4 regions of the Isoalcanivorax beigongshangi genome follow, and region 3 is predicted to be linked to each of the others. Evidence: predicted binding sites of a transcription regulator. Region 3 holds the regulator's gene; each other region holds the start of a gene.
The links. Region 3 encodes LexA, which represses DNA repair genes until DNA is damaged. Its sites were predicted from a motif close to TACTGTNTANNTANACAGTA; they were not measured.
Positions count from the first base shown of each region.

Region 1: a site for LexA is predicted at 3,235-3,254, ahead of uvrA (excinuclease ABC subunit UvrA). Genes of this name have one in related genera too.
Region 2: a site for LexA is predicted at 4,909-4,928, ahead of AB5I84_RS05135 (PA0069 family radical SAM protein). Genes of this name have one in related genera too.
Region 4: a site for LexA is predicted at 3,937-3,956, ahead of recA (recombinase RecA). Genes of this name have one in related genera too.

Region 1 is NZ_JBGCUO010000003.1:76,300-84,090, reverse strand. Features, by position in the region: gene uvrA (excinuclease ABC subunit UvrA) at 406-3,222, opposite strand; gene AB5I84_RS13350 (LuxR C-terminal-related transcriptional regulator) at 3,362-4,012, opposite strand; gene AB5I84_RS13345 (MFS transporter) at 4,303-5,670, shown strand; gene ssb (single-stranded DNA-binding protein) at 5,690-6,349, shown strand; gene AB5I84_RS13335 (hypothetical protein) at 6,364-7,086, shown strand; gene AB5I84_RS13330 (type II secretion system protein N) at 7,258-7,791, shown strand, end outside.
Region 2 is NZ_JBGCUO010000001.1:1,149,786-1,157,576, reverse strand. Features, by position in the region: gene AB5I84_RS05160 (YaeQ family protein) at 1-133, opposite strand, end outside; gene AB5I84_RS05155 (hotdog fold domain-containing protein) at 143-628, opposite strand; gene AB5I84_RS05150 (DUF2817 domain-containing protein) at 794-1,921, shown strand; gene AB5I84_RS05145 (GNAT family N-acetyltransferase/peptidase C39 family protein) at 1,918-3,075, shown strand; gene AB5I84_RS05140 (alpha/beta family hydrolase) at 3,206-3,835, opposite strand; gene AB5I84_RS05135 (PA0069 family radical SAM protein) at 3,835-4,896, opposite strand; gene AB5I84_RS05130 (DUF2288 domain-containing protein) at 5,039-5,356, shown strand; gene AB5I84_RS05125 (hybrid sensor histidine kinase/response regulator family protein) at 5,519-7,791, shown strand, end outside.
Region 3 is NZ_JBGCUO010000001.1:1,412,110-1,419,900, reverse strand. Features, by position in the region: gene AB5I84_RS06345 (universal stress protein) at 1-339, shown strand, start outside; gene AB5I84_RS06340 (cyclic nucleotide-binding domain-containing protein) at 341-994, opposite strand; gene lexA (transcriptional repressor LexA) at 1,281-1,892, shown strand; gene AB5I84_RS06330 (TatD family hydrolase) at 1,910-2,773, shown strand; gene AB5I84_RS06325 (glutaredoxin family protein) at 2,738-2,965, opposite strand; gene rlmKL (bifunctional 23S rRNA (guanine(2069)-N(7))-methyltransferase RlmK/23S rRNA (guanine(2445)-N(2))-methyltransferase RlmL) at 2,955-5,102, opposite strand; gene rmf (ribosome modulation factor) at 5,565-5,765, shown strand; gene AB5I84_RS06310 (quinone-dependent dihydroorotate dehydrogenase) at 5,904-6,905, opposite strand; gene AB5I84_RS06305 (efflux RND transporter permease subunit) at 6,997-7,791, opposite strand, start outside.
Region 4 is NZ_JBGCUO010000001.1:1,237,009-1,244,799, forward strand. Features, by position in the region: gene AB5I84_RS05560 (AEC family transporter) at 1-677, shown strand, start outside; gene AB5I84_RS05565 (CehA/McbA family metallohydrolase) at 710-3,301, opposite strand; gene AB5I84_RS05570 (CinA family protein) at 3,415-3,891, shown strand; gene recA (recombinase RecA) at 4,007-5,050, shown strand; gene AB5I84_RS05580 (regulatory protein RecX) at 5,028-5,516, shown strand; gene alaS (alanine--tRNA ligase) at 5,655-7,791, shown strand, end outside.

The DNA.
Region 1 (7,791 bases), on a different contig from region 3:
CGACCGTGAAAACGGTGTTGATATGGGTCAATGCAGGTTTACGCCAAAAATGTCCTCGCTGTTTTTTGTTCTTTTTATATCAGTAGGTTGTTTGGCAATGTGTGGGGCTAACTGCCGGAATAGTGGGCCATGCTCGGTGCTTTTTTTTTGCGTGAAGGAAAGCCAATACGGGCCGGTGTTTCGCATCTCAAAAAATTATTTTTTGCGGTCATTGCTGGGCGCCAAACGAGAGGGCGGCTGCTTTTGTTTGGTTTTGGGGATTGCAGTGAGCGAGCGTGGTTAACATTCGGCAGCAATCGGCGGCTCACGCAGGAAAAGTGGCGGGGGGATTGGAGCGGTAGAGGGAAAAATGCACGACTAGGCCGCCCCAGCATCGACAGTGTCAGATTCTGGGGCGGCAGGTTGTTACAGCAGCGGTTTTAGGAAACGCGCGGTATGACTGCCGGCCACTTCGGCCACTTGTTCCGGCGTGCCCTCGGCAATGATCTGCCCGCCGCCATCACCGCCTTCCGGCCCTAGATCAACGATCCAGTCGGCGGTCTTGATGACATCCAAGTTGTGTTCGATCACCAAAATACTGTTGCCCTGGTCGCGCAGCCTGAACAACACGCCAAGCAGCTGCTGGATGTCGTGGAAGTGCAGCCCGGTGGTGGGCTCATCGAGGATGTACAGCGTGCGGCCGGTGTCGCGCTTGGACAGCTCTTTGGCCAGCTTGACCCGCTGTGCTTCGCCACCGGACAGCGTAGTGGCGGCCTGGCCGAGAGTAATGTAACTCAAGCCCACATCGATCAGCGTCTGCAGCTTGCGCGCCAGCGCCGGTACCGCATCGAAGAACTCGCGCGCCACTTCCACGGTCATGTCGAGCACATCGTGGATGCTTTTACCCTTGTAGAGGATCTCCAAGGTCTCGCGGTTATAGCGTTTGCCGGCGCACACTTCGCAGGGCACATAGATGTCCGGTAGGAAGTGCATTTCCACCTTGATCACGCCGTCGCCTTGGCAGGCCTCACAACGGCCGCCGCGCACGTTGAAACTGAAACGCCCCGGCTTGTAACCGCGTGCGCGCGCTTCTTGAGTGCCGGCGAACAATTCGCGGATCGGTGTAAACAGGCCGGTGTAGGTGGCCGGGTTGGAGCGCGGTGTGCGGCCAATCGGCGACTGGTCAATGTCGATCACCTTGTCGAAATGATCGAGCCCGTCGAGCTGGTCGTAACTGGCGGGTTTAAGGCTGGTGGCACCGTTCAGGCGTGTTGCCGCCAGCGGATAGAGCGTGCTGTTGATCAGCGTCGATTTGCCGGAACCGGAAACCCCGGTGACGCAAGTAAACAGCCCCACCGGCACCCGCAGGGTAGCGTCTTTGAGGTTGTTGCCGCGCGCACCGGACAGCGTCAACCACTGCTCCCCGGGTTGGTGGCGCTGCGCCGGCACGGCAATTGCCTTGCGCCCGGACAGGTAATCGCCGGTGATCGACGCCGGGTTAGCCGCTACTTCTTCGGCGGTGCCCTGGGCCACCACTTGGCCGCCGTGCACGCCGGCGCCAGGGCCGATGTCGACCAGGTAATCAGCGCTACGGATAGCGTCCTCGTCGTGCTCCACCACGATCACGGTGTTGCCCAGGTCGCGCAGGCGTACCAGCGTGTTCAGCAGGCGTTCATTGTCGCGTTGGTGCAGGCCGATGGATGGTTCATCGAGCACATACATTACCCCCACCAAGCCAGCGCCGATCTGGGAGGCGAGGCGGATGCGCTGTGCTTCGCCGCCGGACAGCGTGTCGGCGTTGCGCGCCAGCGACAGGTAATCGAGGCCGACGTTGACCAGAAACTGCAACCGTTCGCGGATTTCCTTGAGGATCTTGGCGGCGATTTCGCCACGATGGCCGGCCAGCGCCAACTGACCGAAATAGGCTGCCGCACGACCCACCGGCAGGCTTACCAGGTCTGGCAGGGAACGGTTATCAATGAACACATGGCGCGCGGATTCGCGTAGCCGCGATCCATCGCAGGCCGGGCAAGCCGATGTGCTAAGGAAACCCGCTAGGTCTTCACGGACCGACTCAGACTCGGTTTCACGATAGCGCCGTTCCATATTCGGCAGGATGCCTTCGAAAGGATGTTTGCGGGCCACCACATCGCCGCGATCGTTGAGGTAGCGGAACTCCACTTCTTCGCGACCGGTGCCCTGCAGGATTTTCTTGCGCACCGCGGCTGGCAGCTCGCTGAACGGGGTATCCAGGTCAAAGCCGAAATGGCTGGCAAGAGCACCCAGCATCTGGAAGTAGTACACGTGGCGGCGGTCCCAGCCACGGATGGCGCCCTGCGACAGCGATAGCGAGTCATCGGTCACCACCTTGTCGGCATCGAAGAACTGCTGCACGCCGAGGCCGTCGCAGGTGGGGCAAGCACCGGCCGGGTTGTTGAACGAGAACAGCCGTGGCTCCAGCTCCGGAATGCTGTAACCACAATGGGGGCAGGCGAAGCGCGCGGAGAACACCAGCTCCTCGCCATCACCTTCCATCGGTGCCACCAGGGCGATGCCGTCGGCCAGCTCGAGTGCGGTTTCGAACGATTCCGCCAGTCGGTTTTGTAGGTCAGCGCGTACCTTAAAGCGGTCGATCACCACTTCAATGCTGTGCTTCTTTTTCTTGTCCAGCGCCGGTACATCATCCAGGTCAATCACCAGACCATTGACGCGGGCACGGACGAAACCCTGCGCTCGCAGCTGGTCGAGCAGGTGCAAGTGCTCACCTTTCTTGTCACGCACCACCGGCGCCAGCAGCATCAGCTTGCTGCCCTCCGGCAGCGCCAGCACCTGATCCACCATCTGACTGACGGTTTGCGCGGTCAGCGGCACCTGGTGCTCGGGGCAGCGCGGCTCACCGGCGCGGGCAAACAGCAGCCGCAGGTAATCGTAGATCTCGGTGATGGTGCCAACGGTGGAGCGCGGGTTATGGCTGGTGGATTTCTGCTCGATCGAAATCGCCGGCGACAGACCCTCGATATGGTCCACATCCGGTTTTTCCATCATCGACAAGAACTGCCGCGCGTAGGTCGACAGCGACTCCACATAGCGCCGCTGGCCTTCCGCGTACAGAGTGTCGAACGCCAACGACGACTTGCCCGAGCCGGATAGCCCGGTGATCACCACCAGCTTGTCGCGAGGCAGATCGAGGTCAATGTTCTTGAGGTTATGGGTGCGTGCGCCGCGAACCAGGATGGTGTCCATGGGAAACAGTACTACTGGCCAAAATGACAGCAGAGTATAGGCCCATTGTCAGAGCACCGCTATTGGACTGGTACGAGATCGGTATGGCGGAGAGTAAAAAGATGGCAAGGCCACGGGACAGTGCCCGTGGCCGTCGCGCTCAGAGGTTCTCTTGCGCCCAGTTCACCGCCTGCAGGCGGTTGGAGGCGTTGATCTTCTTAAAGATGTTGTAAATGTGGGTCTTGATGGTGTGCGGGCTCAGGTTCAGCGTCTCGGCGATATCCGAGTTCTTGGCGCCGGTGGCCATCACTTTCAACACTTCCACTTCCCGTTCGGTGAGCGCCACTTCGCTGCGCGAGAAGGTCTTGTTGAATGCGCGGCTGCGCATCAAGTATTGCTGCAGCACTTTGCGCGGCAGCCACAGCTCACCCTCGAACATGGCGCGGATGCCGCGCAGCAGCAGGTCCTGCGGGCAGTCATGCAAGAAGCCGCCGTTGACCATCGGCAGCCCGGCCAGCCGCGACAGCGAGCCTTCGTCATCGACGTTGAACACGGCGATAAACAGATCGGCGTCCACGGTGGGGTCAATGCTCAGCAAGTGGCTGATGGTGTCGTTAATGTCGACGGTGTTGTAGTCCACCAGCACCAGCGCCTGCTCGGCCTGGGCCAGATGGGCCGGCGTCAGATCCTGGATATTGCGGATGCTAATCGCGTGCACGTCCTGCTTGCTCAGGAACTCTGTCAGCAGGGAATTCTGCAGCTGCTGCCCGCCTGTAACGTATACCTGGTGACCATTACTGTTGGAATTCATCGGTCGATCCCTGTGTAAAAGCCATGCCCTGGGGCCTCGTCAGTCACTACGCCAAGGTGCAGCGCTACCGGGGTAGATAAGGAACGAACCGTGCGAGGTCGGGGAGCGGTCGTGCCGGAGCGCCGGAGCTTGAATCGCCTGAAGGGCGCCTGGGCGAGCTACGAAGAAAAACTGACGCGCACAATCTAGCACCAGTTCTGCCGGGGTTCAATTTGCTTGGTCACCGGCGCGATACCTTTCCTGCTACACTGCGCCCCTTTCCGCCGGCGCTTTTTCGACCCAGAGAATCCATGCCCGATACTGCTTCCCGCACCGCACTGGCCCGCAATGAGCGGCGCGTCACCGGCATCCTGGCCGCCATCTTCGGTCTGCGTATGTTCGGGCTGTTTATGATCCTGCCAGTGTTCACCGTGCTCGGTGCTGAGCTGGACGGCGCTACCCCGTTGTTGATGGGCGTAGCGATCGGTGCTTATGGCCTGCTGCAGGCATTGTTCCAGGTGCCGTTCGGCATGTTGTCCGACCGCTACGGACGCCGAGTACTGATGGTGGTGGGGCTGTTGGTGTTTGCCGCCGGCGGTGTGATCGCAGCCAGTGCCGACAGTATCTATGGCGTCATTGCCGGGCGTGCCGTGCAGGGCGCCGGCGCGGTGGCAGCGGTGATCATGGCGCTGCTGGCGGATGTGGTCTCAGAGCAACAGCGTACTCGCGCAATGGCCATTGTCGGTATGACGGTGGGCAGTGCATTCATAGTGGCGCTCATCATCGGCCCGGCGCTGGCCGCCTGGCTCGGTCTGTCGGGCCTATTTTGGCTGGCGACCGGGCTGGCGCTGGTGGGCTTATTGATGACGTTGTTGTGGTTGCCGGAGCCGCAACTGCGTAGCCGCGAAGCCCAGCTGCCGTGGCGGACGCGGGTGGCGGGCGTAGTGCGCGATCCGCTATTGGCGCGCATGAATCTCGGCATTTTCATCTTGCATGCAGTGCTAATGGCCACCTTTGTGACGGTGCCGGGTTTACTGCAGCAGCAATTGCCATTGGCGCAGCACAGCGTGCTCTACCTAGTGGTGTTCATTGCCAGCCTGCTGGTGATGGTGCCGCTGATGATTCGTGGTGAACGGCGTGGGCTACGCGGCGCCAAGCTGGTGGCGATCGTGCTGCTGCTGGCAGCGCAGTTGCTACTGGCGCTCGGGCATAAACAGCTGTGGCTGCTGACGGTGGCGCTGTGGCTATTCTTTGCTGGCTTCAATTTGCTGGAAGCCCTGCTGCCATCGCTGGTCGGGCGGGTGGCTCCGGTTGGCACCCGCGGCACGGCCATGGGGCTGTATTCCACCTTGCAGTTTTTGGGGGTGTTTGCTGGCGCCGCGTTGGGCGGTTGGCTGTTGCAATACCAAGGTGCCGGCGCGGTATTCTGGGCCGCTGCGATGCTGTTAGTACCGTGGCTGCTGGCGGCATTGACCATGCCACCGCTGCGACGGCTGGAAAGCCGCTCACTGCCATTGCCGCCAGCGGCTGCGCTGGCTGGCTGGAGCGAACGGGTGCTGGCGGTGCCCGGGGTGCTGGAAGCAGTGGTGTTCGCCGAGTCCGGGGTGGCGATGATCAAGATTGACCCGGCAGAAATTGACGAGGCCGCGCTCGACGCTGCGGCCGCACAACTGAACTGACCCGATGGAGTAAGTAGCGATGGCACGTGGCATCAACAAAGTGATCCTGATCGGTAACCTGGGCCAGGACCCGGAAACCCGCTTCATGCCCAGCGGGGGTGCTGTCACCAACGTGAGCTTGGCCACCAGTGAAAGCTGGAAGGACAAGAATAGCGGGCAGATGCAGGAGCGTACCGAATGGCACCGGGTGGTGTTCTTCAATCGCTTGGCCGAGATCGCCGGTGAGTACCTGAAGAAAGGCAGCAAGGTGTACATCGAAGGCTCACTGCGCACCCGCAAGTGGCAGGGGCAAGATGGCCAAGACCGCTACACCACCGAGATCGTTGCCAGCGAAATGCAGATGCTGGACGGCCGCGGTGACGGCGGTGGCGGCTTTGGCGGCCAGGGCGGCGGTCAGAACCAAGGCGGTTATGGCGGCGCTGATGCCGGCGGCTTCGGTGGCAACCAAGGTGGTGGCTTTGGCGGCAATCAGGGTGGCGGTTTCGGCGGCAACCCAGGTGGCGCTCAGCAGGGCGGTGGTTTCGGTGGCAACCAAGGCGGCGGCTTCGGCGGCGGTCAGGGCCAAGCCAATCAGAACCGTGGTGGCCAACAGCAGTCTGGTCAGCAGCAGGGTGGCAACGGCAACCGTGGCGGTTTCTCTGCACCGGTGGATGACTTCGACGACGATATCCCGTTCTGAGCGGAGAGATGACCATGCCCCGCGCACGGATCCTGATCCTGGTGTTTGTGGTGTCGCTGCTGGTGTTCGGTCTGTGGCGGTTGCCGGCGGCGCCGGTTTTAGCACAGCTCGACGGCGTGCAGATCGATGGCCAACCACTGCAGCTCGAGCGGGTTCAAGGCCGCATCTGGGACGGCAAGGCGCAGTGGGCTTGGGCGGATCAGCAGGGTCACTTCGGGTGGGCGCTGGCTTGGCGCGGGTTGCGGCCTGGCGCCAACCTGGTGCTGACTAGCGCTGCCGGCAGCCTGCGTGGTTGGGCGACTGGCACGCCGAGCCGAGTGACACTGGAAGAGGTGCGCGTTGACGTGGCGCTGGCGCCATTGTCGCGCGGCCTTGGAGTGGGCCAGGCTGAAGGCGAGGTGCTCGGTCTGCTGTCACGGGTGAGTTGGCAGCGCTCGGGTCTGTTGCAGGTGGACGGGGTCCTCCATTACGGTGGTGGCTCGGTGCGTTGGCAGGGGGGAGGCGCCGAAGCGCCGCCGCTGGAAGCTCGGTTGTTCAACGAAGGCGAGGTGGCGCGTATGGTTACCACCGCCCCGGATGGTGCCACCGTCGCCGATGCCCAAGTTAAGGATGGCTTGGCACAGGTGCGGGTTTACCGCGTCTGGCCCCGTTTGCTGGGGGTCAGCCAAGGCGGCAGCGATGAGGATGTGGTATTCGAAGTCAGCCAACCTCTGGTACCGTCTGGCGGGCAGTCTTGAGCCGCCGATGAACTTGCTAGGCGGTTCAGGCTCATAGCAGTGCAGGGAAGCGGCGCAGGGAGCGCGCAGGTTGCGTTTTTTTGTCCCCAGCCGTCACGACATTGGAACATCTGGCAATAATAATGAGCATCCAGGCCAGAACCTGGGTGAAGCAGGCAGTCGGGACAGTGCATGATCCTTAATCTTCAACCTCCCCACATTGAACGCTTGGCGGCGTTGGCACGCGTGCTGCTGGCCGTGCTGCTCACGGTCTGGTTGGCGTCGGTGCTGGTGAACACGTTCTGGCTGGCATTCTCCGGGCCACAGGACGTGCCGGATGCCGACCCGTCCCAGCGCCGGCTGCAAGCAGTAGCGCAACGCGATCTGGGTTCGCTGGCGCTGACCCAGGTAGAAGCTTGGCGCTTCTTCGGCGTGCCCCCGGAAGCCCCGGAGCAACGCGTGGTGGACGCCCCCGATACCAGCCTGCGGCTAGAGTTGGTGGGCCTGTTCATGCATTCCGATCCGGCGCGCGCCAGCGCCATCATTGCTGAGCAGGGCCGCGACGCGATGCTGTATCGGCCCGGCGACAAAATCCCCGGCAACGCTGAACTCAACGAAGTGCTGGGCGACCGCGTGATCCTGCGCCGCCAGGGGCGGCTGGAAGCGCTGCGGCTGAAAGAGCTGACGCTCGGCGCCGGTGTGGTGGCGGGTCGCACCCCGTCACGG
Region 2 (7,791 bases), 260 kb from region 3:
GCAGCCGCGCCACCATGCGTTCCGGCGTTTCCGAGGGGTGCAGCGCCAGCGTCAGGCGCTCGCTGCGATAACAGTCGCGGTCCACATCAGACAAATCCAAGGTGGCATGGTGGATGGTGGAACTCAGGGCCACGGGCGATCCTCAGGCAGTGTGTTTGGCAGGTTTTTCGGTGACCCACAGATGGATCACACCTTCCACCACCACGGTGCCATCGGCCCGTTTGGCGTTGACCTTCACCTGCAGCTCCGGGCCGTTGTCCCAGGCGCCGTCGTCGACTACCGCTTCAATCACGAGATCGGAATCAGCCTTGGCGGTGTAGCGCACATCCATGCCCTTCGGAATCCAACGCAGATGAGACGGAATCGAGGCCTCTGCGAGCACGCCCATGGCGAATTCCAGTACGTTGCACACCGCGATCACGTGCACAGTGCCGATGTGGTTTTCCACCGCCCGGCGCTTCTTCAGCTTGGCCTGGCAGTAATTGGCGCGCAGCTCCAGCAGCTGCGGGCTGGCGGTGCTGAAGTAGGGCGCCTTACGGCACACCACGGCGCTGAACAGGCGCTTACCGCCGGGCAGCTTCGCCAGCTTTTGATATTGCTGCAGGATCTTGTTGGGACGCGGGCTCATGGGCCTCTCCTTGCATCAGTGAGGGCGCGCATTGTGACCTCCAGCGGCCGCCACCGCTACGCATCCGCGCAGCGCCGGTCGGTTCCACCGGCAAATCAATGGCCGCGCCAATAAATAAATGTGTGGCGCCCTCTTTCCCCGCAGCCAGCGGCGCCAGTAGGCTAGATGGATTCCATCCACCCGCTGCGACCCATCGCCGTGATCGAACCTGAGGCACTGCTCCACTTCCAGCCCGACCAAGCCACCGCCACTGCCCGTTTCCTGTCGCTCTGTGGCCCGCAGTCGGCGCTGCACACTTGGCCGATTCCCGCCGCCGGCCCGGATCAGCAGCCGCTGGCCAGTCATAGCCTGTGGTGGGGACCCGCCGACGCTGAACAGGTGCTGGTGATGTTGTCCGGCACCCACGGCGTCGAAGGGTTGGCCGGCTCGGCGCTGCAGTGCGATCTACTGGCGCGACTCAACAGCGGCGCGCAAACGCTGGCGGCGGGCAGCGCGGTATTGTTCGTGCATCTGCTCAACCCGTGGGGCGCCGCTTGGCTGCGCCGCTGCGACCAGGACGGGATTGATCTCAACCGCAACTTCATCGACTTCGGTCGGGCGCTGCCGGACAACCCCGGCTATGAAGCGCTGCGCAATGCGTTACTGTCGCGCTCGGACAGCCTGCGTGGACAAGTACTGGCCCGCTATCGCCAGTGCCACGGCGATGCCGCCTACCAGATCGCCATTAGCGGCGGTCAGTACACCGATCCGCAGGGCCCGTTCCATGGCGGCCGACGCGCCAGCACCGCGCGCTCGATGCTGGACCAGCTGGTGGAGCGCTACCAGCTCAGCCGCCGCCGGCTGGCAGTGATCGACCTACACACCGGCCTCGGCGCCTATGGCTATGGCGAAATCATTTGCGACCATCCGGGCGGCAGCGCCGGGCTGGCCACCGCCCTGGCCTGGTACGGCGATGCGGTGACCCGCGCCGAGGACGGCAGTTCGTCTTCGGTGCCGAAAACCGGCCTGCTGGATTTCTACTGGCAGGCGCTGATGCCTCCCGGCAGCTGTTTCGTGACCCTGGAATTCGGCACCTTCAGCACCGCGCAACTGTTCGAGGTGATATTGGCCGATCACCGCCTGCACCGCGCCGCGCCGCTGACGCCGGCGCTACTGACCCACCCGGTGAAACTGGCGCTGCGCGCACATTTCTATCCGCAAACCCGGCAATGGCAGCAATTGGCGCTGTTCCGCACCCGGCAAGTGACCCAGCTGGCGCTGGACGGCCTCAGCGGCCAGACGGAGACGCCATGAACGACCTGCAATTGCGGCCCGCCACGCTTGACGACTTGGACGCCCTGCACGCGCTGGAAACCCGCACCTTCGACTCCGACCGCCTCAGCCGCCGCAGCCTGCGGCGCTGGATCACCACACCCCATTCGGCCTTGATCGTGGCGCTGCAGCACGGCGCGCTGCTCGGCTATGCACTGGTGATCCTGCACCGTGGCACCTCACTGGCACGGCTGTATTCGATTGCGGTCAGCAGCGAAGCACGCGGCCTCGGACTGGGCCGCAAGCTGATGAACGCCGCCGAACAGGCCGCGCTGGCCGCCGACCGCATTTATCTGCGCTTGGAAGTGCGCAAGGACAACCCCGCCGCGATCCAGCTCTACGAAAGCCTCAATTACCAACGCTTTGGCGAGTACCGCAACTACTACGAAGACCACCAAGACGCGATTCGCTACCAGAAGCAGATTCGCCATTTTGATGCGCGACTGTGGCAGCGGCCGATTCCCTGGTACCGGCAAACCACCGAGTTCACCTGCGGCCCGGCCTCGCTGATGATGGCCATGCAGGCGCTGGAGCCGGCGCGTAAACCCTCACGCCGTGAGGAACTGCGACTGTGGCGCGAATCCACCACCATCTTCATGACCTCTGGCCACGGCGGCTGCCATCCGCTCGGGCTGGCGCTGGCGGCGGTGGCGCGCGGGTTTGATGCGGAAGTGTGGATCAGTCGGCGCGAGCCACTGTTTATCGACAGCGTGCGCAACGATGAGAAGAAACACGTGATCGAGCTGGTGCACAAAGATTTCGTGCATCAAGCGCGCGAGCAGCGCATCCCGGTGCATTACCGCGAAGTGACCCAGCCCCTGCTGACGGATGCCTACCAGAACGGCGCGGTGCCGATCATCCTGATTTCCACTTGGCAGATGGACGGCCGCCGGGCGCCGCACTGGGTAGTGCTGTCCGCCTACGACGACAATTTCCTTTACCTGCATGACTCCGATCCAGAACAAGGCATCCAGACCGAACTCGATTGCCAGTACCTGCCGGTGGCACGGGCAGACTTCGATCGCATGGCCCGTTTCGGCCGCGACCGGTTGCGCACCGCTGTGCTGATCGGCCCGAAAGGCTGGCGCCGGCGGCGGGTGCGCAGCACCCCCGGAAACGCTGATAAAAGCAGCTAACGGCGGGCCGCATCGGACGGTGCCATTCCGACTGATGCCCTAGAGTGCGATGCGATCGGGCGCTGGGGTGCGCCGCCTGCCGTCGGCTTTACGGTCGCCAAAACCGGAGCCAGCGCCAACCGGCAACGCTTCAGCGCACCGACGCCGCCATCCAGGTCGCACTGGCCTGCGCCGCCGCACTGATGTTGCCTTCATGCGTGTGACCGCTGGCCTTGCGCGGTTTGAGGTCATGGTCGCCATCCGGCAACCACCGCAACTCCACCGACGCTGGCAGCTCGTAATCCGCCACCTGCTCACGGGTGCCGAACGGGTCGCGCTCGCCTTGGCAGATCAACAACGGCACCGGCAACGTGCCTAAGTGCTCGGTGCGCAGCACCTCTGGCTTGCCCAGCGGATGAAACGGGTAGCCATAACACAGCACCCCGGCCAGCCGTGGCGGCGCCGCAGCGGCCAGCAGCGTGGCCATACGCCCGCCCATAGATTTACCGCCAATCCAGACCGGCCCGGCCGGCATGTGCGCCAGCGCCGCCTGAAACTGCGCCAGCAGTTTGTCAGCCCGCTCGGGAGGTCGTTTGGCGCCGCCAACGCGGCGCGCGGCCATGTAATCAAACTCGAACCGCGCCACCGCCACGCCGGACGCGGCCAACGCCAGCGTCAATTGCTCCATGAAGGCACTGTCCATCGGCGCGCCGGCACCATGCGCCAGCAGCAGCTGCCCCACCGCCTTGCCGCGGGGGTGAGTCCAAAGCAATTCAGCCATCAGAACAGGCTCCATTGGCGATTGGCGCCCACGAACAAATCGGTGCGCAGCGGCACCCGTTCGTCGGTCAAACCGTGGCGCTTCAACGCCAGTCCGAAGCGCTGAGCGATCAACGCCGCCCACGGCCCCTGACCGCGTTGGCGGCGGAAGAAGTCGCTTTGGTATTCGCGCCCATCACCGAGATCGCGCAGCACCGCCATCACCTTGCCAGCGCGGTCGGGATAGTGCGCCGCCAGCCATTGCTGCCACAGCGGATTGACCTCATGCGGCAGCCGCAACATCACGTAATGGCCGCTGCCGGCACCGGCATCGGCCGCCGCCGCCACAATCGCTTCCAGCTCGTGATCATTAATGAACGGAATCACCGGGGCATACAGCAGCGACACCGGCACCCCCGCGGCGCTGAGCCCGCCGATCGCCTCCAGCCGCTTGCTGCCGGCGGTGGCGCGCGGCTCCAGCCGGCTCTTGATGCGGTTGTCGAGGGTGGTCACCGACACCGCCACCGTCACCAACCCTTCAGCGGCCATCGGCGCCAACAGGTCGAGATCACGCAGCACCAGGTTGCTCTTGGTAATCAGCATCACCGGCTGGCGCAGTTCCAAGCACAGCGCCAATAACTGACGGGTGAGTTTGCGTCGGCGTTCGATCGGCTGATAGGGGTCAGTGGCAGTGCCCAGTGCCAGCACCTCGCAGCGGTAACCGGGTTGCTCCAGCTGTGCGCGCAGCACCGCCGCGGCATTGTCTTTGCAGAAAATCTCAGTCTCGAAATCGAGCCCGGGCGACAACTCCAAATAGCTATGAGTAGGCCGCGCATAGCAGTAGATGCAGCCGTGCTCGCAGCCGCGATAGGGATTGATGCTGCGCTGGAACGGCAGATCAGGGGATCGGTTGGAAACAATCAGGCTCTTGCACTGCTCGCCGTGGTAGTGAGTGGGCCGCGCGCGGGCGTCCACTTGGCCACTTTGTTGCCCGCCAACGCCGCATTCACCGTCCTCGAACAGGGTCTCGGTTCGCAGGAAACGTCCCGGCAGATTGCTGAGGCTGCCGCGTCCTCGGCTCATGGGCTGACTCACCACTGGCTGTTTGGCCAGTGATTGGACCAAAACTGTTGCCCAAATTCAACCGCCCGGCGCGGCTTTGGCAGCGGCCGGGCGGCTGCTTATACTTGCCGCCCCCCGCCACTGTCCCGCCCGGAGCGCCCCGATGACCGACGTCAGCCTTGCCGACACCCTGAACCTGGAAACCGCCCGCATCGAATGGTCTGCGCTGGAAGGCTTCTTCGCCCGTGGCGTGTTGTTGCGGGTCGGCCCGGAACTGGACCTGATCACGGTGGCAGTGGCGATTGCCGAGGACCGCCGCGACCCAGTGGCAGCCTGGCTGGAGCAGGGCCAGCTGGCCCACGTCAGCGACGCCGATGCGCTGCGCTTCGCCGACGCCAACAGCAGCCTGTGGGCGGTGGTGGTGCGACCTTGGGTGCTGGTGCAAGAGCAGACCGACAGCGCTGGCGCGCCGACCCACTGACCCAAAGCGTTCATTGTTCCGCCCCTACCAAGGGGTTAGCATGGCGGCTCAGAAGAAGGCCCTAGGCACGGTGCCGCACGGAGCTTGCCGGGCACGCCGCCTAGCTCAAGCCGACCACCACCTGCTCCACAGGGAATTGTGACGAGGAGACGCCACGCGTCCATGACCACTCGGGGATCGCTCTGCCGCCATCTGGCGCGACTGATGCTGTGGCTGGTGATTGCATGCACCGGCCTGGCCGCCCGTGCCGACCTGCCGCTACCGCTGTCGGTGGACAGTGCCGTCAGCCCGGCAGCGCTGCACGCCGCCGCCCGCCAGCTGTGCCTGCCCGCCGGCGCCGCCCTCGCCCCAGACACCCTGCTCAGCCAATACGATGACACCCACTGGCAGCCACTGCCCCGCAGTGGGCTTAATGCCGGCTTCACCGACCAGCAGTGCTGGCTGCAACTGACACTGACCCGCAGCCCGCCGCAAGCGCTGACCCTGAAAGTGGACAACGCCCTGCTGCAGCACCTGGACCTCTACCTGCGCGACGCTAGCGGACGGCAGCTTGCCCACCAGCAGGCCGGGCTCGCCCATCCCGGCGCCGGGCTACCGAGCTTTCTGATCCCGGCGCAGCCGGCCACCGTACAACTGCTGCTGCGCGCAGACAGCGAAGCCGGCCTGGCGCTGCCGCTGTCACTGCATCCGCGCGGCGTGGCCGACCCCGGCCGCCAGCGCACACTGTTGCTGCACAGCCTGCTGCTTGGTGCGGTGCTGTTGCTGGGCCTCTACAACGCGGTGCTGGGTTGGGCGCTGCGGGAGCGCAGCTATCTCTACTACAGCCTGTGGACGCTGGCCGCCGGCACGCTGGTGGCGGTCTTGCAAGGCTATCCGCAACAATGGCTGTGGCCGCAGGTGCCGCAGCTGAGCCTGTGGTTGCTGGTGACGCTGCTGCCGCTGTTGGTGATGCTACCGACGCTGTTCTTGCCGCACTTCCTCGACCTGCGGCGCCTGTGGCCGGCCGGCCAACGCGGCCTCGCGCTGCTGTGCGGCAGCGGTGTCATGCTGCTACTGGCGGCGCTGTTCCTGCCGCTGCGCTGGGTGCTGCCGCTGCAATTTGCGCTGCTGCTGCTGTTCAATCTGGTGGCGCTGCTGTGTCTGCTGGTGGCGGCGCGGCGCGGATTGGCCGATGGCGCGGTGCTGACGCTGGCGTGGCTGGCGCCGGCGCTGGGCACCACGGTGTTGGCACTGCGCATGGGCGGGGTGTTGCCGGATAGCGGCGCCAGCCGTTATCTGCTGGAGCTGGCGCTGGTCAGTAACTTGCTGCTGATGGCACCGGTGTTGGCCGGCCGCATCCGGCGGTTGGAAACCCAACGCGCTAAATCCCAAGCCGCGCAGGAAAGCGCCCGCCGCGAAGCACTGCAGGCGAGTTCTCTGAACCAGGCCAAAAGCGAATTCCTCGCCACCATGACCCACCAGGTGCGCACCCCGGTCAACGGTGCACTGCGCATGACCGAGCTGCTGCGCCGCAGTGATCCCAGCGAGAGTCAGCGGCAATACTTGCACAGCATCGAACACTCGCTGCAATCACTGGTCACGGTGCTGAACGACATCCTCGACTACTCGCAAATCGAAACCGGCCAGCTCGGGCTGGAAGAGATGGAAGTGTCGATGGAAAGCTTGCTAGATGAGTGTGTTAGCCAATTCGCGCTGCTGGCGACGGGCAAACAATTGCCGCTGCACACCTTCCTCGACAGCCGCGTGCCGGACCGCCTACGGCTGGACCCGGTGCGCTTCAAGCAAGTGATTACCAACCTGCTCAGCAACGCCTTCAAGTGGACCGCCAGCGGCCATGTGTCGCTGCATGTCAGCCTGCAGCAGCCGCCTGATGCTACCGGCCGCTGTCAGGTCATGGTGGAAATCACCGATACCGGCGACGGCCTTGATACCAGCCAACAGCGACGCCTGCTCGGCCAAGACGGCAGCGTACTGCCGACCAGCGAACGCCGGCGTGGCAACGGCACCGGACTGGGGCTCCCGATCAGTCGCCAACTGGTGCAACTGATGGGCGGCGAGCTCGGCATCAACAGTGCCCCCGGACGCGGCGCCACCTTCTGGTTCACCGTGCGCGCCCAGGAAGCGCCCGGTCGCTGGCAGGGCCAAGGGCTGTTCGGCGCCTCGCTGTTGGTGGCCAGCCCCGACCCGCTGCTGACGCTGTCGGTCAGTCAGATGGCCAGCCGTTGGGGCATGGTGGTCAGCGAATGCGCCACGCTGGACGACGCCCGCGATCTGCTGCAGCGCACGGCTCCGGACGCGCTATTGCTCGACCCCTGCTTCCACGATCAGCTGGCCAATATTCCGCTGGCGCTGCGCCCGCGGGCGATGGTGCTGGCGCAGCCGGCCGGCGTTGAGCTGGCGCCGCCAGACAGCGAAGGCACCGAAGTGATCGAAAC
Region 3 (7,791 bases):
CACCTGCTGCATGTGATCGAGCCGCTGGCACTGGCCTACGGCGCCGACATTCCGATTGATGTCACCGAGCTACAGACCGGCATCATGGATCAAGCACGCACCAGCGTGCGCCGCTATGCGGACACCTACGGCATCCCTGCCGAGCGGGTGTATGTCGAGATGGGCTCGATCGAGAAAACCATTCAGGAAAAAGCCGAGGCGTTGGACGTCGACCTGATCGTGGTCGGCAGCCACACCCGCACCGGCCTCGCCATTCTGCTCGGCTCCACAGCCCGAGGCGTGGTGCCCGGCGCGCGCTGCGACGTGCTGGCGGTGAAAATCCAGAAATGCCGTAACTGATTCAGAGGTGCTGGGGTGTCGCGCGCAGCGGCACCTGGTGCCACTGGCACAGCAGGTCGGCCAGTGCATGAGCCTGCTCATGCAGCGCCAATAGCTCCTGCTCGGTACCGCGCGGGCCGCTGTACAGCGGCAGTTTACGCATCGCCGCCGCCACTTCATGCTGTGGATCGCTCATGCGATACACCTCCAGCGTCCAGCGGATGTTGTGGACCAGCATGCTGTAGAACGCCAGCCGAGTTTGCAGATCGAAGCGCCCACGCTGCTGTAGGTCTTGGAATGGCGCGTAGTCGAGCCGCGCTAGCACCGCTTCGCGGGTGCTGTCGTCCACCCGTACCGTGGCACTGCGCGGCGTCCCGCGCAGCATCGCCAGCGCCCCGAACACCTCACCGGGTGAAATATAGTTGAGTACTTCAGCGGTCACGCCGCTATGCCCGGTCACCACCAGCTGTCCACGCAGCAAGAAGTACAAAAACGGCTCATCCTGCCCGCGCTGAATCACGGTGTCCCCCGGCCCCGCCACCCACAGCTCACATTGCCCCAACAGCGCTTCAAATTGCGCCAAGTCGCGGTGCCTGACCTCGTTGAAAAATGGAATGCCGGAAACCAGTTGGCGGATACGCTCCGCCGAAAACGCTTTAGCGTCGGCCTGATGCATGCTGTAGATCCCCGATTAAAATAGAGTGCGGCCGTCCGCCTTGGCCTGACGTGCAAGGAGTCCGGCGCCCCCACGCCGAACGAATGGCGGCATGCTGCAATGCCGCTGCGGCGATCTCAAGCCACTATCGCCGCGGATGTTGATCCAGCGCAGTCATCCGCACACCGATGACCCGACCAACGCCAACCTGCAGCCGACCACAGGCAAGGCCTCGAACTGACCAAACAACACTGTTCATATCGACAGTGCCTGTGCTAGCATCGCGTCAGTCAATGAGGACAGAGCCATGAGCGAGAAACTGACAGCCCGGCAACAACAGGTACTCGATTGCATTCGCCAGTTCAAAGCCCGCACCGGCATGGCGCCAACGCGCGCTGAATTGGCCGAATTGATGGGCTTCCAATCCAAGAATGCCGCCTCAGACCACTTGCGCGCGCTGGAGCGCAAGGGCTGCATCCGCCTCTATAACGATCGCTCGCGTGGTATCCAATTGCTGCAGCAGGACAACGCTGCGGCCGACGACGAACTGCCGGTGATCGGCCGAGTCGCCGCCGGGGTACCAATCGAAGCGGTGGAGAACGTGGAGCGGTCGGTTCCGGTGCCGGCCGGCATGTTCCGCCAACGCCCCACTTACCTGCTGCGGGTGCAAGGCGACAGCATGAAGGATGCCGGCATTTTCGACGGCGACCTGATTGCCGTGCGCAAGAGCAGCGTGGCGCGCTCTGGCCAGATTGTGGTGGCCCGGCTCGACGATGATGTCACGGTGAAAACGCTGCGGCTGAACAATCGCGGTGCCACTTTGCTACCCGCCAACGACGCTTATGAGCCCATTGAAGTGGAAGCCGATCGGCTGGTGATCGAAGGTATTTTCGTGGGACTGATCCGCGACGCCGGTTAACCGTTGCGGGAGCGGCCGTGTACACTGCCGGCCCGTTCCCGTTGCAAGGTGACTGTTCCGTGCTGGCCGATATTGGCGTCAACCTGACCGATTCCCGTTTCGCCGCCGACTTGGACGCTGTCTTAGCCCGCGCCCGTGATGCCGGTGTGCGCTGGCAGTTAGTCACTGGCACCGACGCCGACAGCAATGCCGCTGCGCTGGCTCTGGCACACGCTCACCCCCAGCTGTTTGCCACTGCCGGGCTGCACCCCCATCACGCCCGTGAGGCAACCCCGTCGTTCTGGTCTGAATTGGCAGCCATGCTGGCCGATCCACGCATCCGCGCAGTCGGTGAGGCCGGACTGGATTTCAATCGCGACTTTTCTCCCCGCCCGCAGCAGGAGCAGGCGTTCATCCGCCAGCTGGAGTTGGCGGCACAGAACGGCAAACCTGTGTTCTTGCATGAGCGGGATGCCCACGAACGCTTTCTGCCGATCCTGCGCGATTTCCGCGACCACCTCAGCGGCGCCGTAGTGCACTGCTTCACGGGCAGTCGCGAGGCACTATTTGCTTATCTCGATCTCGATTGCCACATCGGCATCACCGGTTGGATTTGCGATGAGCGGCGTGGCCAGGCGTTGCAGCAGATCGTGCATAACATTCCCGACGCGCGCTTGTTGGTAGAAACCGACGCACCCTACCTGCTGCCGCGCACTCTCACCGACAAGCCACCGCAACGCGGCCGCAACGAGCCGGCACTGTTGCCTTGGGTGGTGGCAGAAGTGGCGCGCCACCGCCACCAGAGCAGTGCCCAGGTGGCGGCCTGCAGCTACGCCAACAGCGTGGCGCTGTTCGGCATCGACGAGTCAGCGCTGAACCAAGCGCTCGCGCACATCCAGTAATCCGAACGGCCACGCCAGCTCATGCCCTTGGTAACGCAGTACCGGTATGCGCTCGCCGTAGTCGGCGATCAGTGCGTCATCTTCGGCAATGTCGATCCGCACCAGCGTCGCCTGCGGCCAAGCTTGCAGCACCAATTGCTCGGCCCGTTCGCACAGATGGCAGCCCAGAGTAGTGAGCAGCTCAATCTCCATGGCTGATCCGGAAGCAATAGTGAATGCGCTCGTTGCGCTGGAAATCCGGCGGGATGCTCCAACGACTGATGTCTTCAACCTGATACCAGCGGCTGATCTCCGCGTCCATTTCGAAGCGGCGGAAGTTGCAAGAGAAGTACAACGCGCCGCCCGGGGCCAAGTGCTTCATCAAGTTGCGAATCAGCTCGGCATGATCGCGCTGCACCACGAAATCGTCGCGGCTCTTGTTGTTGGAGAAGGTCGGCGGGTCACAGAAAATCAGATCGAACTCATGGTGATTTTCTGCCACCCACTGGCGCACATCGGCACGCACCAATTGATGCTGCACTGAGCCAAAACCGTTCAGCGCCAGGTTGCAGCCAGCCCAGTCCAGATACTTGCGTGAAGCATCCACGGTCACGGTGCTGCGCGCGCCGCCAGCGGCAGCATGTAGCGTGGCCGCGCCGGTATAACCAAACAAGTTGAGGAAGCGCGCCCCGGCAGCCTCTTCACCCAAGCGCAGCCGCATCGGGCGGTGGTCCAGGAACAGACCGCTGTCGAGGTAATCGCGCAGGTTCACCAGCAACCGTACATTGCCTTCTTGGACCACTTCGTAATCGTTGGCTTGATCGAGTTTCTGATACTGGCCACGGCCGCGCTGCTGAGCGCGGGTGCGCAGGAACACTTGCTCACGGTGAGCCCCCAGCGCTGCCCGCACCGCAGTGACCGCCCAAGTGCGGCGTTGCGCCGCTGCGGCTTCATCCACCGACTTCGGCGGCGCATATTCCTGCAACAGCACTTTGTCGCCGTAGATGTCGATGGAGAAGTTGAATTCCGGCAAATCGCGATCGTAAAGCCGGTAGGCCTGCACCCCAGACTGATCCAGCCATTTGCGCAGTTGGCGGCTGTTCTTGCGCAACCGATTCACCAGCGCCACCGCCTGTTCCGGCGGCTCGAACGCCAGCTCGCCGATCACCTGCAACGGTGCCGGCAGCGGCCGGCGCACCGGGCGCATGCGGCGCAAGTAAACCGTTAACGGGCCGTTGCGCACTTTCCAATGCGCGTCCGCCTCCATGCCGCTGCGGTCGAGCATCTCCGCCTTGCTGGCAATCACCAGCGCCGTCCAGTCAGGAACGCAGCGCAGCATCACCTGGCCCAGCGCCTGGCACAACCAACCGGCCCGCTCTTGCTCTTCCAACCGCTCGCCCCACGGCGGGTTGGTCACCACCAACCCTGTGCCAACGGCGTCACGGGCAATGAAGTCACGCCGCCGCAATGCACCCAGCTCGCGGCGCTCAAAGTGAATCAAAGCACCGAGCCCAGCTCGCGCCGCGTTGGCATGGGCGGCCGCCAAGGCGCTTGCGTCAGCGTCAAAGCCTTTCAGCGACAGACCCGCCGGTGCACTGCGGCGGGCATCCTGCGCCTGCTGACGCAGTGTTTGCCACTCTGCTTGCGGCACCGGCGCCCAATGCAGCAAGCCAAACTCGGTGCGCCCGAGCCCCGGTGCGATGTTCAGCGCTAACGCCGCGGCTTCCAGCAGCAAGGTGCCAGAGCCGCAGAACGGATCCACCAACCGCGCCGGCTCTTCAGCCTGCACCCGTGCCGGCCACTCCGCCGCCTCCAGCACCGCAGCCGCCAAGGTTTCCCGCAGCGGTGCGGCACCACCATCGAGTCGGTAACCACGGCGCTGCAACGGCTCACCGCTGAGGTCGACACGAATTTCACTGCGCTCTGCACCGAGCGCCAAATGCAGACACAGACTGCCTTGGCTGTGTTCACAGGAGCGAGCATTGGGCGGCAAGCAGCGCAGGAAGCGGTTGCGGGTGACGCGGGTATCACCGCGCAGGCCGCGCTCATGGTCCACCTTCAAGTGCACTTGGCCGCCGACGCCGAGCTGCTGCGGCCAGTCGATAGCGGCGGCAAGCAACTCCGGCGCCTCGTCGGGCGCGCCCTCGTGGATTGCCAGCGGGTACAGCACCCGCTCCGCCAGCCGTGACCACAGACATACCGTCAAGGCATCGCGCATCTGTTGATCAGATTCGGCGGCGTCCAGACGCACTGCGGCCAACCCCTCCGGCGTCGACGGCACACCCAAGCGCATCAGCTCCTGGGCCAGCAGTGAAGCCAGACCCGGCATGCAGGTGACGATGAAGCTCATGGCGGCAGTCCTTCTGGGAAAGTGGGCGCGCAGTGTAAACAAAGCCGGCGCGGCAATCTCGTTTTGCGCGGCAGGATTGGCGTTGCTGCCCCGCTGCGTTGCTATCTCTGACGCCCAACTCAAGCCGGATTGTTCCGGAAAGTAACCCCGCGATACCGGCAAGAGGCGCCCGGTCAGATCAGGACAGCAGAGCGACCATTGATAATAATCAACCACTTATGCTTTAAAACATGATTCGGAACGGGCGCCCCAGCGGCCCTTGCACGCCAGCACGAAAGCATGCAGAGTCGGTGACAGGGTTGTGAACTTTTGCCAAACCAGCCCTCTAAATTCTCAGCGGCTGGCGGCCACCAGCCCCCGCCGCTGAAGTATCCACTACACAGGAGCTTTCATCACGAATGATGCGCAAGTACCTATGACTTGCGCCCAAGCAGCCGATATCCATCCAGGAGAATCGTAGACATGAAGAGACAGAAACGAGATCGGGTCAGCCGTGCCTTCTCCCGAGGTTACCACGCCGGATTATCAGGAAAGTCCCAGGATCTGTGTCCATTCGATGCCCTTGACCACCGAGCAAGCTGGATCAACGGGTGGCGCGAAGGCCGCACCGATCATCTCCATGGCTACCGCGGTATTGCCAGCATTCAACATCTGAAAGTGTGATTCCGGAACAGGAGACCCGAATCGAATAGTCCGATCCCACAGAGGAGAGCCGACTGTTTTGAACAACCTGCCAAGTTCCATCTGAAGCGCTTCGGCGCCGTCCAGGGCCCCTCCAGGGCCCTTTTTAATGCGCGTTGTTCAGCGCCAGCCGTCCACCGCATCTTTGATCAGCGCCGGCCCCTGATAGATCAGGCCGGAGTAAAGCTGCACCAACGCCGCGCCGCGCTGCTGCTTGTCCGCCGCGTCGGTGCCGCTCTGGATACCGCCGACGCCAATCACCGGCAGCGCGCCATTGAGCGCCGATACCACCGTAGATAGCGCCTGGTCTGCCAACGGTTTCAGCGGCGCCCCACTAAGACCGCCCTGCTCTTTGCCGCGCGCCAGGTGGCCAACCTGCGGTCGTTCGATGGTGGTGTTGCTGACGATGACGCCGTCCATGCCATGGCGCACGAAAGCCTCTGCCATCGCGCCGAGGGTATCGGCATCGTTGTCAGGAGCTATCTTGATCACCAGCGGCACACGGCGGCCGCTGCGTTGGTCCAGTTCGGTCTGCCGTGCACGCAGGGTTTCCAGCAACCGCTCCAGTGCATCGCCGTGTTGCAAAGCTCGCAGCCCAGCGGTATTCGGCGAGGACACGTTCACCACGACATAGCTGGCTTCGGCATGGACCCGCTCCAGGCAATATAGATAGTCGTCCACCGCTTGCTCCACCGGCGTGCTAGCATTTTTGCCGATATTGATGCCGAGCACGCCGTCAAACCGGCGCCGGCGCACCGCCGCCAGTAGATAGTCGACGCCTTTGTTGTTGAAACCCATGCGGTTGATCAGTGCCTGCGCTTCCGGCAACCGGAACAGCCGCGGCTTCGGATTGCCGGCCTGCGCGCGCGGCGTCACGGTGCCGACCTCGATAAAGCCGAAGCCCAGTGCTGCCAAGCCATCAATGCAATCGCCGTTCTTGTCGAGACCGGCTGCCAAGCCGACCGGATTGGGGAACCGCAGCCCCATCACCTGCACCGGCTTGTCCGCCACCGCCGGGGCCAACAAGCGGCCGCCGCCTTGGCGCAACAGGGTCAAGGTAAGGTCATGCACGGTCTCTTCCGGCAACGCGAACAGCAACGGACGGGCGACGCGGTACAGCATGAATCAGGCTCCAAGGATCAAAGGTGGCACGCATTATAAACAAGAACGCCCCGGCATCACTGCCGGGGCGCCCAGTCCGAGCGAGGGGCGGTTAGCCCGGCTGGCGCTTGAGCAGGAAGCGCGCCAGCGCCGGCAGTAACCAGAGGGCGCCGATCATGTTAAGCAAGAACATGAAGGTCAACAGGATGCCCATGTCGGCCTGGAATTTGATCGAGGAGAAACTCCAGAACACCACCCCGACCGCCAGCGCGATACCGGTGAACGCCACCGCCTTGCCCGTGGTTTGCAGGGTGTTGCGGTAGGCTTCCTCGAGCGGCTGCCCTTCACGCAAGAAGCCGGCCAGGCGGCTATAGATGTAGATGCCGTAATCGACCCCGATGCCGACCCCCAGTGCCACCACCGGCAATGTCGCCACCTTCACGCCGATATTCAGCCACACCATTAACGCTTGGCACAGCACTGACGTCAGCCCCAGCGGAACAATCACACACACCACTGCCCGCCAGTCACGGAATCCGATCAGGCAGAACAGGATCACCACCCCGTACACCAGAAGCAGCATCGGGTACTGACTGGCCGCGATGGTCTCGTTGGTGGCGGCTTCCACGCCAGCGTTGCCGGATGCCAGCTTGAACTCGATGACTTGCGGATCATTGTGCTGGGCCGCGTAACCGGCCACCGCAGCGGTCACCGATTGCAGAGTGCCGGCACGGTGATCATCGAGGAACACGTACAGTGGCGTGACACTGCAGTCCATGTTGTACAGCGCATCCGGCATGAACATCATGGCGTTGTTCAGTGCCAGCTGGTCACGGGCGATGGTCGCCCACTTCAAGTTGCCCTCGTTGGTGTTGGCACTGATCAGTTTCGCGGTGGAGGCAATGGT
Region 4 (7,791 bases), 180 kb from region 3:
TGATTGAGCTGCTCGGCCGGCTGCGTGGCTGGAGCCGCAGCCAAGTCGGCGCGCTGGTGCTCACCGCCGGTCTCGGTAATACCTCGTTTGTCGGCTATCCGCTGATCGAAGCGCTGCGCGGCCACGACGCGCTCGGCATTGCGGTGATCGCCGATCAGCTTGGTTCGTTCCTGGCGCTGTCTACCGCCGGGGTATTCGTGGCGGCCCGCTATGCCGGTCAATCAATGCCGATCAGTGCACTGTTCCTGCGGGTGCTCAAATTCCCGGCGTTCTTGGCACTGATGCTGGCGCTGGTGATTCGCGCGGTGGGCGGGTTGCCGGAGTGGAGCGATCAGGTGCTCTCTCGGCTCGGCGGTACTTTGACGCCGCTGGCACTGTTCTCGGTGGGTATGCAGCTACGCTTCAGCCGGCCTGGGCATGATGCGGAGCCGCTGTTCTGGGGGCTGCTGTGGAAACTGCTGCTGGCCCCATTGGCAGTGTGGGCACTGGTGGTGGCCTGGGGCGTACCGGCGCTGATCGGTGAGGTGAGTGTATTGCAGGCGGCGATGGCGCCGATGATCACCGCGGGCATCTTGGCCCAGCAACACGGCCTGGCGCCGTCGCTGTCCAACCGCATGGTTGGGCTCGGCATCTTGCTGTCGCTGGTGACCGTGTCAGCGGCCAGTTTCCTGATCTGATCAAGGCGCCCGGTTGCCCCGGGCGCTCGCGTTCAGTGCGGTTCGCCGGTCAGTGGCATCACCATGATCTGGTGAGTGGGGTCGCGTTGCAGACGGCGCGCATCACGGCTGGATACGAACACAGTGTCGTTGCCGGCCACCACCGGCCAGCTGTTGTTGCCGGGCCCATCATGCCAGCGTGCGGCGCTCCACTCCCCATCCTGCCAGCGGCTGCTGGCCAACTTCCAACGCCAATCGTCGGCACCGCCGTGATACCAAACGAGCTGCGGGCTGCCGTCCTCGGCAGCGCCCAGGCGCGGACGCTGCTGCGGGGCAGGGTGATCGTCCAATGGCGGCAGCAGCTGAATGGCATCGCCTTGAATGCGGGCGGTGGCCACCCGGAAGCTGGCGCCGGAGCTCTTCAGCGGTTTGTGGTTCCAGGCCAATAGCAGGTCGCCCGCGCCGCTGTAGGCGAGACTCGGATGCTGGTCGGCGGCATCGTCGGCGCCCACGGACAGTATCGGCTGCCAGTCGCCCTCGGTAGTGCGGCGGCGCAGCTGGATCTGCCAGTTGTCGGGGTTGGTGCCTTCGCCGACGCCAGCGGTACCGGTCCACAACGGATCAGGATCAGTGCGGTTGTCCTGCCAGCCAACTGCCACGTCGCCGTTCTCGCTCACCGCCAAGGTCGGCCAGAGCGACGCCGGGTAACGGGACGAACGGCTATCGAGGCGCTCCGCCGGGCGGGTGATCTTGCCTTCGGCGCTGAGGTTCTCCGCCTGTCCTTGTTGGCGATCGAGGAACCAAATATCAAAGGCGTCACCGGCTTGAATCTGCTGCCAAGCCAGCAGCACCTGGCCCTGCGGGTGCAGCGCCACCACCGGGTGCTCGGCGCGGCCGGCGACGCTGTGCACAGTTTCTGCTGCGCCCCAACTGCGGCCACCGTCGTCGGATTGACGTAACCGGATCACTGACCGCAGCGGACGCGCTTCGGTGATTTCCTGCCACACCACGGCCACCTGCTGGCCGCGGGCGGCAATACGGGCAAAGCGTGGCTGCCGATCAGTGCCGGAAACTGCCAGTGGCTGCGGTTGCCAACTGCCATGCGTATCGCGGCGTTGGTAAAGCACGCGGGTGCCGTCAGCGTGGTGCTGCTCGGCCACCACGTGCAAGATGCCGTCGCTAGCGGCGGCGTCGGGAAAGCCGGTGAAAGCGCCGTCCGCGCCTAGCACCCAATTGGCGCCGTCGGCGGCATCACTGGTGGCGGGCAGCCACGGCGTTTGCGGTTGCACCGGGGCCGGGCCGACAAACAAGGGCGCGCTGAGGCCGCGCAGCTGGTTCAGCGGGCTGCGCACTTCCACCCGGTACCATTGCGGTGCGTCACTGCTTTCCACCTCGATATGGTGCACCTCGTAATCCTTGCTGGGGCGCAGGGTGGTGACCGCGCCGGCACTGCGGCCGGGACTGCGGTAAACCAGCACCCGCTGGCCTTTGGCGCCTTCCAGCCGTAGCCGCAACGTGCCGCGGGTGCCGGCGGGCAGCACCGCTTCGTCGCCGGCCTGTACCGTATAGCCGTCACCAAAATCCGCATCCAGCGTGACGAACGGACCGCTGGCGTTATGGCCGATGTGGGTATGGCCACGCTGCATGGCGTGGAGCAAACCCTGCTGGTTGGCGGCGTCGGCATGTACACGGGTGGTCGGTGAGCCGGGTCCGTGGGTCAGCCATAGCTCACGGAAATGGTTGTCACTGGCGCCCGCCACCGAGAACCGGTAGCCGGCATTCCAGCGGTTCTCGGCGTAATCAATCGCTTGATCCGGCTTTTTGGCGTTGTTCCAGGTTTCCACCAGATCCACGCCTACCGCATCGGCCAGGTCGCGCAGTTCGCCATTGTCATGCATCAGATCTTTTTCCGGATGCGCCGAGACCCAGATCGCGTTCTGGCTGTGCGCATCCCAGATTGATTGTTGAAGCCGCGCCCGCTCATCGCGCCCCGGCTGCACCGCTGGTTGGGTCAGCATGTCCACCGCGCCGTGCACGGTGGAGTGGGGCTTGCCGTTGGCTTCCTCGCCGCGGATCAGCAGCAGCGCCGGGGATTCCCACAGCGGGTCGTAGTGCTGGTCATGGGTGCGGTGATCGGTGAGCGACAGGAAATCGAGGCCGGACTTGAGCGCCTGGCCGATCTGGTCCGCCACCGACACGTTGCCGGGCATGGCATCACCAAAGGTTTGGCGCGGCATGCTGCCGTCGGAAGAGTGGTCGGTATGCACATGCAGATCACCGCCCAGCCATTGTCCGCTGGGTACCTGGGCCGGCAGCGGTTCAAACACCGCCGTCAGTGCTTGGTCGCCCAAGGTGCAGGTCAGCTCGCTGCCACAATCAGCGTCTGACCAATGACTGAATCGCTGTCCGTCACCCGCCTCAGCGGCGACCGTCTGTGGTGCCGGCAGGGTGCTGCCGCAGTCGCCATGGGCGCAGACCAGCGAGCGGTCCAATGTGGCCACCCGGCCCAGCCCCACCACACTGATCTCGGCCGCGATCGGTGCCGTGGGAGTCGGGCCGGACCCGCCATTGTTACTGCCGCCGCCGCAGGCAGTCAGGGTCAAAGCGGCCATGCCACCCACGACCAGCACACTGTGTCGCATCATCGGATCTCCATGGAAATGTGGCACCCTTATACCGGTGCTTTATGGCGGGGCGGTGACGGCAGCCCTGTCGATGCCTACACTCGGTGCCTCATAGGCAACCGGGGAACGTGGGTATGGAACAGGCACGGCAGGTCGGCATAGCGCTGGCGGCGCGCGGCTGGATGATGACCACTGCGGAATCTTGTACCGGCGGCGGTATTGCGGCTGCGATCACCGACATCCCCGGCAGTTCCGCGTGGTTCGACCGCGGCTTCGTCACCTATTCCAATGACGCCAAGCAGGCGTTGCTGGGGGTGGCCGCGACGACATTGGCGACCCATGGTGCGGTGAGCGAAGCGGTGGTGCTTGAAATGGCCGAAGGTGCCCGCAAAGCCAGCGGTGCACAGTGTGCGGTGTCGGTGTCCGGCATCGCCGGGCCTGATGGCGGCAGTGCAGGCAAACCGGTCGGCACCGTCTGGCTGGCGTGGGCCTTCGAGGGACGCCCCAGCGAAGCACAGCGCTTCCGTTTCGCCGGCGATCGGGCGGCCGTGCGGGCCGCCGCGGTGCAAGCTGCGCTGGCGGGTGTGTTGGCTCGCCTGAGCACTGCGTGAATCATCCTGCCCGGGGGTTGCACCGGCTGTCGCCCCTGCGCATAATGCTGTCCTTATTGACAGTGGTCTTATGGACACTGGTCACACCCTGACATTGATGCTGAGGAACTCAGAAATGGACGACAACAAAAGCAAGGCCCTGAAGGCTGCGCTGGCGCAGATCGAGCGGCAATTCGGCAAGGGCTCGGTCATGCGCATGGGCGATCACAAGCGTGAGCCCATTCCTGCCATTTCCACCGGCTCGCTCGGGCTGGATGTAGCCCTCGGTATCGGCGGTCTGCCCAAGGGGCGGATCGTGGAAATCTACGGTCCGGAATCCTCCGGTAAAACCACGCTGACGCTGTCCGTTATCGCACAAGCGCAGAAGCACGGTGCCAACTGTGCTTTCGTTGATGCCGAGCACGCTCTGGACCCCGACTACGCCGAGAAACTGGGCGTCAATGTTGATGACCTGATCGTGTCGCAGCCGGACACCGGCGAACAGGCGCTTGAAATCACCGACATGCTGGTGCGCTCCGGTGCGGTGGACGTGGTCATTGTCGACTCGGTGGCGGCCTTGGTGCCGAAGGCTGAAATCGAAGGCGAGATGGGGGACCACCACGTCGGCGTGCAGGCCCGTCTGATGAGCCAGGCGCTGCGTAAGATCACCGGCTCGGTGAAGAATGCCAACTGTCTGGTGATCTTCATCAACCAGATCCGCATGAAGATCGGTGTGATGTTCGGCAACCCGGAAACCACCACCGGCGGTAACGCGCTCAAGTTCTACTCCTCGGTGCGGCTCGATATCCGCCGCATCGGCTCGGTAAAGCAGGGCGATGAGATCACCGGCAGCGAAACCCGCGTTAAAGTGGTGAAGAACAAGGTGGCGCCGCCGTTCCGTCAAGCGGAATTCCAGATCCTATACGGCACCGGCATCAACAATCTCGGTGAGGTGCTGGACATGGGCGTGCAGCTTGGCCTGATCGACAAGGCCGGCGCTTGGTACTCCTACCAAGGCGACAAGATCGGGCAGGGTAAACAGAACGCCTGTGACTACCTGAGCCAAAACCCGGACATTGCCGGCACCCTCGAGAAGCAGATCCGCGCCCAGTTGCTGACTCCGGTGGCGCCGGCCGGTGCCGCAGGTGAGGTGGATCTTGAGGCCCAAGAAGAAGATTGAGCTGGAGCCGGCCGAGCGTCCGGCGGAGCTGAAGCGCAGCGCTCTGGCCATGCTGGCACGGCGGGATTATGCCCGCCGTGACCTACATGACCGCTTGGCGCAGCGCTACGGTGCCGGTGACGACCTCGACCAGCTGCTCGATTGGCTCGAAGCCCAGCGCTTTATTGACGATGCCCGCTATGCGGGCATGTTTTTGCGCAGCCGGCTGGAGCGTGGCCATGGGCCGATGCGGGTGCGTCAGTCGATGCAGCAGGAAGGGCTGTCCGCAGAGCTGATTGAGACGGCGTTGGCTGAGGCTGACGTGGATTGGTTCGAGCAAGCGCGTCAATGCAGTCGCCGCCGCTTCAGCGGCCCGGCACCAGCCGATCCCCGCGAGCGCGCCAAACGGTTGCGCTTCCTGCAGTACCGCGGCTTCACAGCCGATCAGTGCTTCCACGCGCTGGATGCCGGCAGCGACGACGACTAATGGCCGCCGCTGCAGGGAACGCTGCAGCGCACACTCTGATTTTCCCCGTGGCGGCGGTGTGGCCCCGCATGGCGCCGCTATGGTGACCCCGCTATACTGCTGCCCTTCCGTCCTACCGCGACCCATGCAGCGAGACTTATGAAGAGCGCCGAAATTCGCCAGGCTTTCCTTGATTATTTTGCCCGTCAGGGACACGCCGTTGTGCCGTCCAGTTCTCTGGTGCCCGAGAACGATCCCACCCTGCTGTTCACCAACGCAGGCATGAACCAGTTCAAGGATCTGTTCCTCGGCCGTGAGTCCCGAGCCTACACCCGCGCCACCAGCAGCCAGCGCTGCGTGCGTGCCGGCGGCAAACACAACGATCTGGAGAACGTCGGTTACACCGCCCGTCACCACACCTTCTTCGAGATGCTGGGCAACTTCAGCTTCGGTGATTACTTCAAGCGTGAAGCAATCCGCTTTGCGTGGGAATTCCTCACCGTTGAGATGAAGCTGCCGCCGGAAAAACTGTGGGTGACCGTGCATATCTCCGACGATGAAGCGGCGGACATCTGGATCAACGAAATGGGCATTGATCCGGCGCGTTTCTCGCGGCTGGATGAAGACAACTTCTGGCAAATGGGCGATACCGGGCCCTGTGGCCCATGCAGCGAACTGTTCTATGACCATGGCGAGCACGTGCCCGGTGGCCCGCCCGGTTCTCCTGGTGATGATCTCGATCGCTATATCGAAATCTGGAACCTGGTGTTCATGCAGTATGACCGCCAGCCGGACGGCACCCTGGTGCCGCTGCCGAAGCCGTCGGTGGATACCGGCATGGGGCTGGAGCGAATCTCTGCGGTGATGCAGGGCGTCCATTCCAACTACGAAATTGATCTGTTCCAGGCGCTGCTGAGGGCCGCTGCGGCGGCCACCGGTACCACTGATCTGGAGGCGAAATCGCTGCGGGTGATTGCCGACCACATCCGTTCGGCCAGCTTCCTGATTGCCGATGGCGTGATCCCGTCCAATGAGGGGCGTGGCTATGTGCTGCGCCGTATCATCCGCCGGGCGCTGCGCCACGGACACATGCTCGGCTGCGAGCAGCCGTTTTTCCACAAGCTGGTAGCCCCGCTGGCGGAGCAGATGGGTGATGCGTACCCCGAGCTGCTTAGTCAGCAGGCACGCATCGAAAAAGCGCTGCGGGCGGAAGAAGAGCAATTTGGCCGTACCTTGGCACAGGGTATGCGGGTGCTGGAGCAGGCCATGGGCCAGCTGTCCGGCACCGAACTGCCCGGCAACCTGGTGTTCACCCTCTATGACACCCATGGTTTCCCGCCGGACCTGACCGCCGACGTGGCCCGCGAGCGCGGCCTGACGGTGGACATGGACGGTTTCGAAACGGCGATGGCGGCCCAGCGCGAGCGCGCCCGTGGCGCCGATGCCTTCGCCAACGATTACAGCGACCGCCTCAACATTGATGCCGCCACTGACTTCTCCGGTTACCAGTTGCTCGATGACCAAGGCGAGATCGTGGCGTTGTACCGTGACGGTGAAGCGGTGGACAGCTTGGCGGTCGGTGAGGACGGTCTGGTGGTGCTCAACCGCACTCCGTTCTATGCCGAATCCGGTGGCCAGGTGGGCGATACCGGTGTGTTGCTCAGCAATGCCGGTCGCTTCGAGGTCAGTGATACCCGCAAGCGTCAGCAAGCCCACGTCCACCACGGCCGCGTCAGCGAAGGCACGCTGCGGGTCGGCGAGCGGGTGGGTGCGGCGGTGGACACCGCACGCCGCAACGCCATTATGCGTCACCACTCTGCCACCCACTTGATGCACGCTGCGCTGCGGCAGGTACTGGGTGAGCACGTTAGCCAGAAAGGTTCACTGGTGGGGCCGGACTATCTGCGCTTCGACTTCTCCCACGGCGAAGCGGTGACCGCTGAGCAGATCGCCGAGATCGAGGCGTTGGTGAATGCTGAAGTGCTGGCCAACCAGCCGGTCAGCACCGAGCTGATGGACATCGACAGCGCCCGCGCCGCCGGCGCCATGGCACTGTTCGGCGAGAAGTACGACGACCAGGTGCGGGTACTGACCATGGGCGCGGACGGTTTCTCGAAAGAGCTGTGTGGCGGCACCCACGTGGCCCGCACCGGCGATATCGGTTTGTTCAAGATCACCTCCGAAGGCGCCTCCGCCGCCGGGGTGCGCCGCATCGAGGCGGTTACCGGTGCTCAGGCATTGGCTTTTGTGTCCGGCTTGCAGGGGGCGCTCGGTCGCGTAGCGGGGGCGCTCAAGG